Regions from separate parts of the Paenibacillus sp. V4I9 genome, predicted to be linked through region 1. Evidence: riboswitches for the same ligand, from Rfam matches in the RefSeq annotation. Region 1 holds a riboswitch; the other holds the start of a gene.
The links. Region 1 has a riboswitch for FMN ahead of ribD (bifunctional diaminohydroxyphosphoribosylaminopyrimidine deaminase/5-amino-6-(5-phosphoribosylamino)uracil reductase RibD). Riboswitches for the same ligand answer to the same signal wherever they lie in the genome.
Positions count from the first base shown of each region.

Region 1 (5,667 bases):
GTAAAAACGGGTCTCTTTATCAATGAGGTTATTCTGTATTTGGCACTCGCCTCCATTGGGATGTTCGCGACACCGAGCTATGAATTAGGTCTGGCTAATCGAATAGTAAGACTGGCTCTATTAATCATCGTGGCGATCTTCCACGTCCCCGGATTTGTAGTAGGATCAACGTTATGGCTGATTCTGCTGGCCACAAGGAAATCCTTTAATGCACCCTATATGTGGCCCTTTATTCCATTTAACGCCAAAAGCTTCTTTGCCATCCTGGTTCGTCGTCCGGTGCTTGCTGGCAAAACGCGGCTAAGTATTACAAAGCCAATCGATGGCACACGTCAACCAAAATCCAAATAACAGAAAAAGGGCAGGGAATTCTCCTGTCCTTTTTTGCTTTTATGTCGAAGCGTGTATTGTCAAAAGAGCATGCCATATGGTACTTTTAATAGTAATGTACATTAACCTCTTAGGCGGAATATAGCAAGAAGATGGTTCAGGGAGAGAGGGAAATAAAGCTATGTATTTACATGGTACTAGTAAAATAAACGACCAAGGCCACCTCGAAATCGGCGGTGTCGATGCAACGAAATTGGTTGCTGAATACGGCACTCCTTTATATGTTTTTGACGAAGCGTTAGTACGTGGGCGCTGCCGTGAATTCGTTGAAGCTTTCAAAGCATCTGGTCTGAAATTTCAAGTTGCTTATGCAAGTAAAGCATTCTGCGTAATGGCTATGTGCCGAATTGTAGATGAAGAGGGGATGTCACTTGACGTTGTTTCCGATGGTGAGCTTTATACAGCGCTACAAGCAGGCTTCCCAGCGGAACGAATTCATTTTCATGGCAATAACAAAACAATCTCAGAATTGGAAATGGCGATTGATGCCAAAATCGGCTGTTTCGTCGTGGATAACTTCATCGAACTTCAAATGTTGAATGCGATTGCCGGAGAGAAGCGCCAAAAGGTGAAGATCTTACTGCGTATTACGCCGGGCGTTGAGGCACATACGCATGAATATATTTCTACAGGCCAGACGGATTCCAAATTCGGTTTCGACATGGGCAATGGATCGGCATTCCGCGCTGTTCAAGAAGCTTCGCAATTAAGCAATTTGGAATTATTGGGCGTTCATTCGCATATTGGTTCCCAAATTTTTGAAGTGGAAGGCTTCCGCATGGCAGCTGAGAAAGTGGCTGGTTTTGCCGTTCAAGTTCGCAAAGAAATAGGCGTTACGTTCAAGGTCATTAACCTTGGCGGCGGTTTCGGGATTCGTTATGTGAGCGAGGATAGCCCACTTCCGGTTGCCGTTTATGTTAAAGCAATTACAGACGCGATTAAAGACAACTTCGGCAGCAATGATTTTCCAATGCCTGAAATTTGGGTTGAACCAGGTCGCAGCATCGTTGGTGATGCGGGAACTACGTTGTACACAGTAGGTACAACTAAGGATATTCCAGGAGTGCGTAAATACGTAGCTGTAGATGGCGGCATGACTGACAACCCACGTCCTGCTTTGTATGAGGCTGTGTATGAGGCGATGTTGGCTAACCGCGCTACAGAGCAACCGACAGAGGTTGTATCTATTGCAGGGAAATGCTGTGAGAGCGGTGATATGCTGATCTGGGATCTGAACCTGCCCAAAGTAAGTTCAGGAGACGTTCTCGCTGTATCTTGTACAGGAGCATACAATTATGCAATGGCAAGCAATTATAACCGTATCCGCCGTCCTGGCGTTGTCTTCGTGAAAGATGGTCAAAGTGATCTCGTCGTGAAACGCGAAACGTTCGATAACATCGTTGGCAACGACATCATTCCTGCAAGAATGAAACAAATGAGCGAGACCGTTTAATTGGTTTTAAATGAAAATGAAGGAAACCTCAGCTTCACGGGGTTTCTTTCTTTGCGTTTTTTTTCATCTCTTAATCGCGGAATAGTCATTCACATCACAGATGATTTTTGGTGAAAATCAAGGACTGATTCATACAGCGCGAAAAGCGCATATTCCAGTCAAATAGGACAAGGTCGGGGGAGAATTGTGTTAGAAGTATAGCGCAGTTTGTGAAATGGAAGTTTTCATAGTAGAATAAGATATTATTTCCTAAAGGAGTGGACCACAAATGGCCAAACAAGCAAAAATTAAACTAGCAGGTGGCGGCGAAGTCGTTATCGATCTTTTCGAAAACGATGCACCGAATACCGTTGCAAACTTTGAAAAATTAGCAAACTCCGGTTTCTACAACGGACTTGTTTTTCATCGTGTTATTCCAGGATTCGTAGCACAAGGTGGTTGTCCTACAGGAACAGGAACTGGTGGCCCTGGTTACCAAATCAACTGTGAAATCAACCCGAACAAACATGAGCGCGGCTCCTTGGCTATGGCTCATGCAGGCAGAAATACAGGTGGAAGCCAGTTCTATATTGCTTACCAACCGCAACCGCATTTGGATGGACAACACACCGTATTCGGTAAAGTATCTAAAGGCATGGAGTTAGTCGATGCTTTCAAAGGCAAAGATTTGATGGAGAAAGTTGAAGTTGTAGAAGTATAATTCGCCATATTCGAAAAGAAGCCTGTTGATTTATTTCAATAGGTTTCTTTTTAAATTTAATTCCGAGTGAATTCATTGAAAAAGTAAGAAATAAATGTGAAAAGGAAAAAAGCACTTGCTTTTTGTAAGTGTGAGTGATAAATTTTTCATTATCAAAGTAATTTATAGCTAGTTCTTAGTTGTAAGTTATTTTTATATGTATGCAAAACCTTCGGGGCGTGGTGAAATTCCACACCGGCGGTGATTCGATAGCATGTACCCGTTACATGTTTCGATAAGTCCGTGACCCGTTTTGAAGCTAGCGGTACCTGACACACAGCTTCGCTACGGCTGATCCGGTGCAATTCCGGAACCGACAGTATAGTCTGGATGGGAGAAGGAAAACGCGAACATTTGATTCGCTATGCATGCTTGTACATTTTTTCACGTAAACAAAAATTCGGCAGGTCTGTTTTTTGAAGCAGATACGTCGTTGTTGTTTGATTTGATCAAAAATGCGGCAAGTATGGATGGATGAAGCTTCTTCGTGTTATCTAGACAATCTCTGGCCCCTATCCGATACACGGAGGGGCCTTTTTGCATTCAAATTTTGGAATAGATCTGAAAGGCGGTGAACTTCGTGCATGTACTGAATGACGAAGCCTACATGAGACTTGCTCTGCAAATGGCTGAAAGTGCTCTTGGTCAGACAGGAATTAATCCCGTAGTAGGGTGTGTCCTTGTTAAGAATGGACGCATCATTGGCATGGGAGCGCACCTGAAGCGCGGACATGGCCATGCCGAGGTTCTCGCCTTGCAAATGGCAGGCGAGGAAGCTAAAGGCAGCACGGCTTATGTGACATTAGAGCCATGCAGTCACTTTGGCAAGACTCCACCGTGTAGCGACCGACTCATTGAGGCTGGCGTGTCACGGGTTGTCGTCGCTGGAAGGGATCCGAACCCGCAGGTTGCTGGGACAGGCATCGCTAAGATGTATGATCATGGTCTCGACGTGACGGTTGGGCTGCTTGCAGAGGAGGCCGCGGCAATGAACGAGGCCTTCAACAAATACATCGTCACCCGCATGCCTTATGTGACGATGAAGACAGCGAGCACGCTTGACGGCCGCATCGCCTCGAAGACCGGCGACAGCAAGTGGATCACGTCGCCAGCGTCGCGTGCCTTCGTTCATACCCTGCGCCATCGGCATCAGGGTATCATGGTCGGCGTCAACACCGTCATCGCCGACGACCCGCTGCTGAGCGCGCGCGGCGACGTACCGGCTGTGCAGCCGGTAAGGATCGTCGCGGACTCGCTCTTGCGAGTCCCGCTGGGCGCCCGGGTGCTCACGGAGCAGGATCGTCAGCAGACGATCCTGCTCGCAAGCGCACAGGCGCCTGCAGAGCGGCGTGCCGCGCTGGAAGCGCGCGGCATCACGGTCCTCACCTGCGGGGACGGCCCGCAGGTGGACCTGACGCTCGCCATGCGGCAGCTCGGCGAGCGCGAGATCGGCTCCATCCTCCTAGAGGGTGGAGGGAAGCTCAACGGCGCCATGCTGGAGCGGCGCTTGATCGATAAGCTGGTGCTGATGTTTGCGCCGAAAATCATCGGCGGCGGCTCTGCAGCACCTGTAAACATCAACTTCGATGGCTTCGCGAAGATGGATGATGCGATTACGCTCGACCGACTCAAGGTCGAGCAGTTCGGACCGGATATTTGCATAACCGGCTATCCGAATTATAAGAGCTAACGAATGGAGGACTTGCATGTTTACCGGAATTATCGAAGAAATCGGCCACATGCGCCGCATTCATAGTCAAGGGCAAGCGATGGTATTGACCATCGCTGCTAAGAAAGTGCTTGAAGATGTCCACCTAGGTGACAGTATTTCTGTAAATGGCGTCTGTTTGACGGTCATATCTTTTGATAACGACTCATTTTCCGTGGATGTTATGCCAGAAACATACCGCAAGACGAATCTTCGCAAACTACAAACAGGCACACGCGTGAATTTGGAGCGAGCGATGGCAGCGAATGGCCGGTTCGGCGGGCACATTGTTCAAGGACATGTGGATGCAACCGCAACGATCCTTTCACGAATACCCGAAGAAAATGCGGTCGTTTACCGGTTCGAACCGGAGAATAAGCACATTTTCCGATATATCATTTCCGGGGGTTCCATCACAATTGACGGCATAAGCCTAACCGTTGTTGATGTCAATGATCGTGAAGTGGCGGTTTCCATCATCCCGCATACCCTTGCTCAAACGGTCCTACATGATAAAAAGGCCGGGGATACGATCAACATGGAATGTGACGTATTAGGCAAATATATGGAGCGTCTACTAAAGTTCGGTCCATCTGAATCTTCGGAGGGCAACGGGAAAAAGCAAAGCACGCTAACTGCGAGCTTTCTCGCCGATAACGGCTTTATGTAGGTGTTTGAAACCAGCTTTGCTAATGTAAAGCTCTAGTTTACGCTTACGAAGAAAGCTTTGCTAAAGCAAAGCTCTAGCTTATGCTTACGAAGTCAGTTTTGCTAAAGCAAAACTCTTAGGAGAGGTGAATATGACACAAATAATCTTTAACACAATAGAAGAAGCGCTGGATGATCTTAAACTAGGTAAAGTCATTATTGTTGTAGACGATGAGGATCGTGAGAACGAAGGCGATTTTATCGCACTTGCTGATAAAACTACGCCAGAGGTCATTAATTTCATGATCAGAGAGGGACGCGGACTCGTTTGTGCACCAATAACAGAAGAACGTGCAAAAGAACTTGAGTTGCCTCCCATGGTTGCTCGGAATACGGATTATCACGGAACAGCGTTTACCGTTTCTGTTGACCATATGGATACAAGCACTGGGATATCTGCGCATGAGCGTTCAAGAACGATTATGGGCCTGATTGATCCCGAAACAAAACCGCAGGATTTCCGCAGACCTGGTCATATTTTCCCGCTGATTGCCAAGAAGGGCGGTGTCCTCCGCAGAGCTGGACATACAGAAGCGACGATAGATCTAGCTATCTTGTGTGGCTCTTATCCAGCAGGGGTCATTTGTGAAGTTATCAAGGAAGACGGGACGATGGCTCGTGTACCGGATCTCATGGAAATCGCAGAGAAACACGACCTGCGCATTATCA
Region 1 covers NZ_JAUSZE010000001.1:4,497,168-4,502,834, reverse strand. The annotation lists gene QFZ81_RS21195 (spore germination protein) at 1-351, shown strand, start outside; gene lysA (diaminopimelate decarboxylase) at 512-1,843, shown strand; gene QFZ81_RS21185 (peptidylprolyl isomerase) at 2,112-2,543, shown strand; FMN riboswitch at 2,747-2,928, shown strand; gene ribD (bifunctional diaminohydroxyphosphoribosylaminopyrimidine deaminase/5-amino-6-(5-phosphoribosylamino)uracil reductase RibD) at 3,163-4,272, shown strand; gene ribE (riboflavin synthase) at 4,289-4,960, shown strand; gene QFZ81_RS21170 (bifunctional 3,4-dihydroxy-2-butanone-4-phosphate synthase/GTP cyclohydrolase II) at 5,091-5,667, shown strand, end outside.

Region 2 (5,667 bases), 340 kb from region 1:
AGCCATTGACCATCACGTACGGAACTCCGAAGTTAGCGATGTAATCAATGACGTTTTGTTGCAAACGGCTGATCAGGATCAATCCGTCCACCCTTTTCTCCATCATAAAATCAGCAGAACGCAGCGACATATCATGATCTGTCGTAACGAAAACGGAATAATTCAAGCTTGCGGCTGTCATCAAAATAGCATCAAGAATTTTGCCGTAAAAAGGATGAGACGCAATGGGATGATGCTGGCGATAAATGAGTACGCCAATGTTGTGCGTTCTCTGTGAAACCATAGCCCTTGCCACTGCATTGGGCTTGTATTGTAATTCTTCAATCAGCTGGAGCACCTTATCGCGCACCTCCAAGCTGGTATAGCCCTTGCCAGAAATCACCCGCGACACAGTAGATTTGGATACACCGGCACGCAGGGCAATTTCCTTAATCGTAAGCTCCATCCTGCAACCCCATTTCTTCGTGTGAGACCGTTCCCACATATCAAAAATAACGTATTTTTGTTTTTCCTGTGTCAACCACAAGATAATAAATTGTAAATCTTCAAACCAATCAAATACCTTGATTACTTTCTTATGCTTCTTTTCATAAAAAAAGACCGCCCATAAGCGAGCTAAACATGCTCCCTGGGCGATCCTCATTTGAAACTAACTTGTTTTTTTGATAATTACCGATGCATTTATATTTAGTAGATATGTACGAAAACAATATATCCCAATTGACGTGTATTTGGAAAATGCCGGCAATCTTAAAAACAATAAGAATTGTCGGCATATCGTCAATAAAGAAAATTAGTTTACAATAAATTCGATCACAATTGGAGTCGCAGGATCGAGTACATCTCCGCCTGGAATGGTAATCGCCGTAGTGGTAGCTGTTGAAGTGTCAGCTGTTTGAATCTGAGCATTAATATAAAGATTATAATACGCAGGTGCGGTTGGAAAAGCTGTAGCAGCAGCTCCGGCGTCATTGGTGGTAGCTGTAGCAAGAATATTATATGCAGCGCCTACACCTGTTCCGTCCGCAATTGTAGCACTAAATCTTCGGGAAGCCATAAAGGGTTTTGTAATTGGCATTTATATCACCTCACTTCTCTCAACTAGATTATGCTAGTGATAGTAAAAGGGAAGGGCTGATCAAATGCGTACAAGGGAACATTTCAAGAAATGATTTGAATCGATAATCGAACGATCTCAAGTATGATTGGGGTCCCTGCAAAAATGGTGTCATTGCCATTTATAATGGCCAAGGCATTTATACTCACACTATAAGAGGCACCAACTTGCATGATTCCGTTAATGTAGAGATTAGCATAACTATTTTGATCGAGATTTGAAAATTCGGCTATTGATTCAAAGTCATCGTTTGTGAATTGATTTGCAGGAATAACTGCTGGCAGAGTAACATCTGTGTTCGCAATAAATAAATATCTGTTAGCAGTTAGCAAAGTGCTGAAATTAGGGATAATGATTGGTCCCGTGGGACCTGGAGCTCCCTGTATGCCTCTAGGCCCTTGTGGCCCTTGTGGCCCTTGTGGTCCTTGTATGCCTTGTGTGCCTTGTGGTCCTTGCGGAACAGTTATATTAATTTCTGGTTTTGGACAAGCTGCACGTTTCCGTTTTTTCCTTCTAAGAGGGCTAACTATCATTTTTTTCTTTTTACAGTCTTTTTTTCGACCGGTATTAGATTCCCTCATTTTTTTTTCAGATGTTACACATATGTTCTTTTTTTTGATGATACATTTCTTTTTACGTATATGTTTTCTTGTAGCAGGAGTCATTCGATTTTTTTTATGGGTATTGTTACACCACAAACTAGACACCTCCATTTAAACCAATTGTATATATTATGATATTGATCTATTGGAGGTATGGACATTGAACTAATAACGAATAGACAATAATCTATTTCTATAAAAAAGGTGTTGGACTTCTCGCTTTTCAGCTCTTATTATAAGTAACTAATTTATTGTTTGATATTTACTGAAAATAAGTTATAATACAACTGTAATTATTTTAAGTATAGAAGGGAAGTTTTAATTATGGCAACAGTACTTTATATCACTGCACACCCGCATGACCACCAAACATCATTCAGCCTAGCGGTAGGTAAAGAATTCATCGAGGCTTACCGTGAAGCGAATCCATCAGATGAGGTTATTTCTGTGGATCTGTTCAAACAAGATATTCCTCAAATTGATGCTGATGTATTCAGCGGTTGGGGAAAACTTCAATCAGGAACAGCTTTTGACCAGCTGTCTGATGCAGAAAAAGCAAAAGTAGCACGTTTAGGCGCAATCGTTGACCAATTCGTGGCTGCAGACAAGTATGTTTTTGTTTCTCCAATGTGGAACTTCTCATTCCCTCCAGTATTGAAAGCTTACATTGATGCAATTTCCGTTGCAGGTAAAACTTTCAAATATACGGAAAGTGGTCCAGTTGGTTTGTTAACAAACAAAAAAGGCCTGCATATTCAAGCGAGTGGCGGCATTTATTCCGAAGGCCCTGCTGCAGCATTTGAAAGTGGCTTCAGCTACCTGAAAAAAATTGCACAATTCTACGGTATCCCGTCCTTCGAAGGCATTTTTGTTGAAGGCATGGCTGTAACGCCGGATAAAGCTCAATCCATTAAAGAAAAAGCTATTGCTCAAGCAAAAGAAGTTGCAGCTAGTTTCTAAGAAAATAGTAAGAACCCGCTAAATCTAGCGGGTTCTTTTTGCATTCAATGATTGAAATTGATGTAATCAGTCCATTTTTCAAATAGAAACATTCCCTTTACTGCGGCTCATTAACCATAGGGTTAACCAAATAAATACAAAGCCTACTAGTTGTCCTACGGTCAGCTTTTGTCCAAATACAACCCAGTTTATGCATACACCTACAGCTGGGAAAGCTAGCTCGGCAAGCGTTGCAAAGAATGCCTTTGTCGATGACAGCCCCTTATAATAGAGGAGCATGCTGATCAACCCTGGGAAAAAGGCCTGGAACAACAGGTTGACTGCGATAAGTGTTAGATCACCACTAGAACCGCCTACATGCCAAGCATCGCCACTTACCAAAAGAACTACCGTTAGCAGCGGAATCGCCATTAGGAAGCGCAGTGATGTGACAACAGGGAAATCCAAGTTTTTTTGAAGCAGGAACTTACCCATGACGGTTGATCCACCCCATAAGACAGCCGCCAGAATTGAAAATAAACAGCTTAACGTACCTAAATCCTTCAAGCCCATCTTCGGGGAATCAAAACCAAACGTCAGCAAGTACGTGCCTAGCAGCGCCATTACGATATAGGCAGAAAATTTCGAAGGCAGTGTCTCTTTAAGCAGTAAACGAGCCAATACGATGGCGAACAAGGGCTGCAACTTCTGCAAAAGCAGGACGGAGTTTGCACTTCCGTGAGCGAAAGCTGAAGTGAAGAGTATGGTGGCTATCGCCGATCCACCCCAAGAAATAAATAGAAGAGCACCAATAACGCTTAGTGTTAGTTTGCCGGCTAAGGACTTGCGGTACTTTATCAGCACAGGAAGCGCATAGCAGGCCAGCAGCAGATGCTCAATGAACACAATTTGTGCAGAGGTAAAACTCTTCAACAATAAGATTCGAAAGAGAGGGTCCAACCCCCAAAGTGTAGCTCCGAGTGCTACATACCAGATCCCATTGATGCCCCTGCTACTTGATGAATACAAACTTGCGCGCTTACTACCTAGCTTAAATACATTTTCCAATTCAAAAACCTCCCAATAGGAGAGACTTTGAGAGATTAGCTCAAAGGTCCCTAGATGATGTTTTGAATTGAACCTTCTGAAAGAGACAATGCCCCTGTTTACAAGCAACAGCGGCATTGACAAACAGACCTATTAAAAATTGAATTTTTAACAAGTTGTCCTTCACCTTCTCTCATCCGGACTATACCGTCGGCCTTGGAATTTCACCAAGTCAGTCCCCGTCTATACAGACTGGGAGTCGCGGGCTTAGATACACGTACATATCCTCACCGCCGGTAGGGAATTTCACCCTGCCCCGAAGGTTCAAATCTTATTTTGTTTGTTTATTTGGTCCAAATAACGCTTAACGTTGAAAGTGATGTTAACACCGAAAAATAAAAAAAGCAAGGATTTTCATCTCTGCTTCGCTCCAATCATATATTTTTCACTCAGATATATACCAAGTTCTTCTCGAATTTATTTCACGCTGCGCTCTTAAAAGAATACGTAAGGCCTTATCAATTTCATCCTCTGCTCGTCTCAGTTTGTCTACCGAGACACTACGCTTAGAGGCTCCCAGTACATCTATCGCTTCGTTAATTTTGTCACTAATTTCTTCTCTTGAGACTCTCGTCATACCATTTCTTCCCTCCCTTGCGCTCGGGCTTCTCATATATCTATTATTCACTACTTCTGTTTCCTGAATTTCAAATAAATTCCTAGGATCTTCTTTCCTCACTATTTCTTTTTCCATTGTATCTTTACTCGCTTTTTCTTTCTTTGCTATTTCTTTTTTCACTGCTTCTTTCTTCACTATTTCTTTCTTCACTGGCTCTTTCTTCGCTGTTTCTTTCTTCACTTGTTCTTTCTTAGTTGGTTCTTTCTTCACTGGTGCTTTCTTCACTGCTTCTTTCTTCACTGCTTCTTTCTTCACTACTTCTTTCTTCACTGCTTCTTTCTTCACTGGCTCTTTGTTCACTGCTACTTTTTTCGGCATTACTTTCCCCCCCCCCATTTCCCCCATACTATATCTTATGCTTATGAGAGAAATGACGATTGGGTATATACCGACACGCATGATATATAAACCTAATAGTCAAACAAACCATATATACAAACACACAAGTAGTAGATACAAAAAGAAAAAGGGTCTCCAGCTGTCTTATATATCTGACAGGGATACCCTTTAAAGTGTCGAATGACGTCGTTTTAAAAAAAGAAATATAACAACGCCTATTACAATTCCAACGAACGAAAACAGCATAGGCAGCCAAACTGGACCCCATAAGATACCGAAAGGTTGAAAGACATCCGAGTAAATGATACCTACCGTCCCCAGAAAAGCCCCTAATACAAAAGGAATATACGCATACTCTGCAGTATCTCCTGCGTCTTTATAAGCATCCCAAATACCAAACATGTAGAGACAAGGGTAAAACATTAGCCAATGATAATCGGCTTGCTGGATGGCCTCTTGAATGTTTCCTTTGAAACTGTCGATAATAATTTGATTGAGATCTGACATATAATTCACGATAAATTCCAATATAATCAACGTAATTCCTTTTATATATTTCCCGTTTAAAAACTGACCAAACCCAGGGAGTGCGATGCTCCATAATAATTTCTCAATTTTAGTGGATTTGTGCATAGTTGTTATTTAGCAGTCGGTGATTTGCCGTACTTGCAATGAACTCAGGTGAAGGCACCTTGCTATGGGATCGTTCCTCTACAAAATTTCCTCCTCTTACTTCAGGCGTAATCCTTTTTAATAAACCTACAAACCCTCTGATCGTAAACAAAGTAAAGTTAATTGATGCAAATGTATGAAAAACAGACCAAGATTTCCATCTAAACAAATCGGTTTTCCTCTCTAAAAACCATTGAAGCAAAGTCATTGGTACACTAAAAAATAGACTTCTCGTGATGAGTTCAAGCGGTTTGCTTTGATAAGACGATCTT
Region 2 covers NZ_JAUSZE010000001.1:4,835,780-4,841,446, forward strand. The annotation lists gene QFZ81_RS22690 (LacI family DNA-binding transcriptional regulator) at 1-445, opposite strand, end outside; gene QFZ81_RS22695 (DUF4183 domain-containing protein) at 794-1,078, opposite strand; gene QFZ81_RS22700 (DUF4183 domain-containing protein) at 1,162-1,815, opposite strand; gene QFZ81_RS22705 (FMN-dependent NADH-azoreductase) at 2,044-2,679, shown strand; gene QFZ81_RS22710 (DMT family transporter) at 2,758-3,726, opposite strand; FMN riboswitch at 3,887-4,033, opposite strand; gene QFZ81_RS22715 (hypothetical protein) at 4,151-4,702, opposite strand; gene QFZ81_RS22720 (hypothetical protein) at 4,892-5,260, opposite strand; gene QFZ81_RS22725 (CBO0543 family protein) at 5,340-5,667, opposite strand, start outside.
Region 2: it holds a riboswitch for FMN, as region 1 does, so the genes downstream of both, QFZ81_RS22710 (DMT family transporter) here and ribD (bifunctional diaminohydroxyphosphoribosylaminopyrimidine deaminase/5-amino-6-(5-phosphoribosylamino)uracil reductase RibD) in region 1, are expected to answer to the same signal.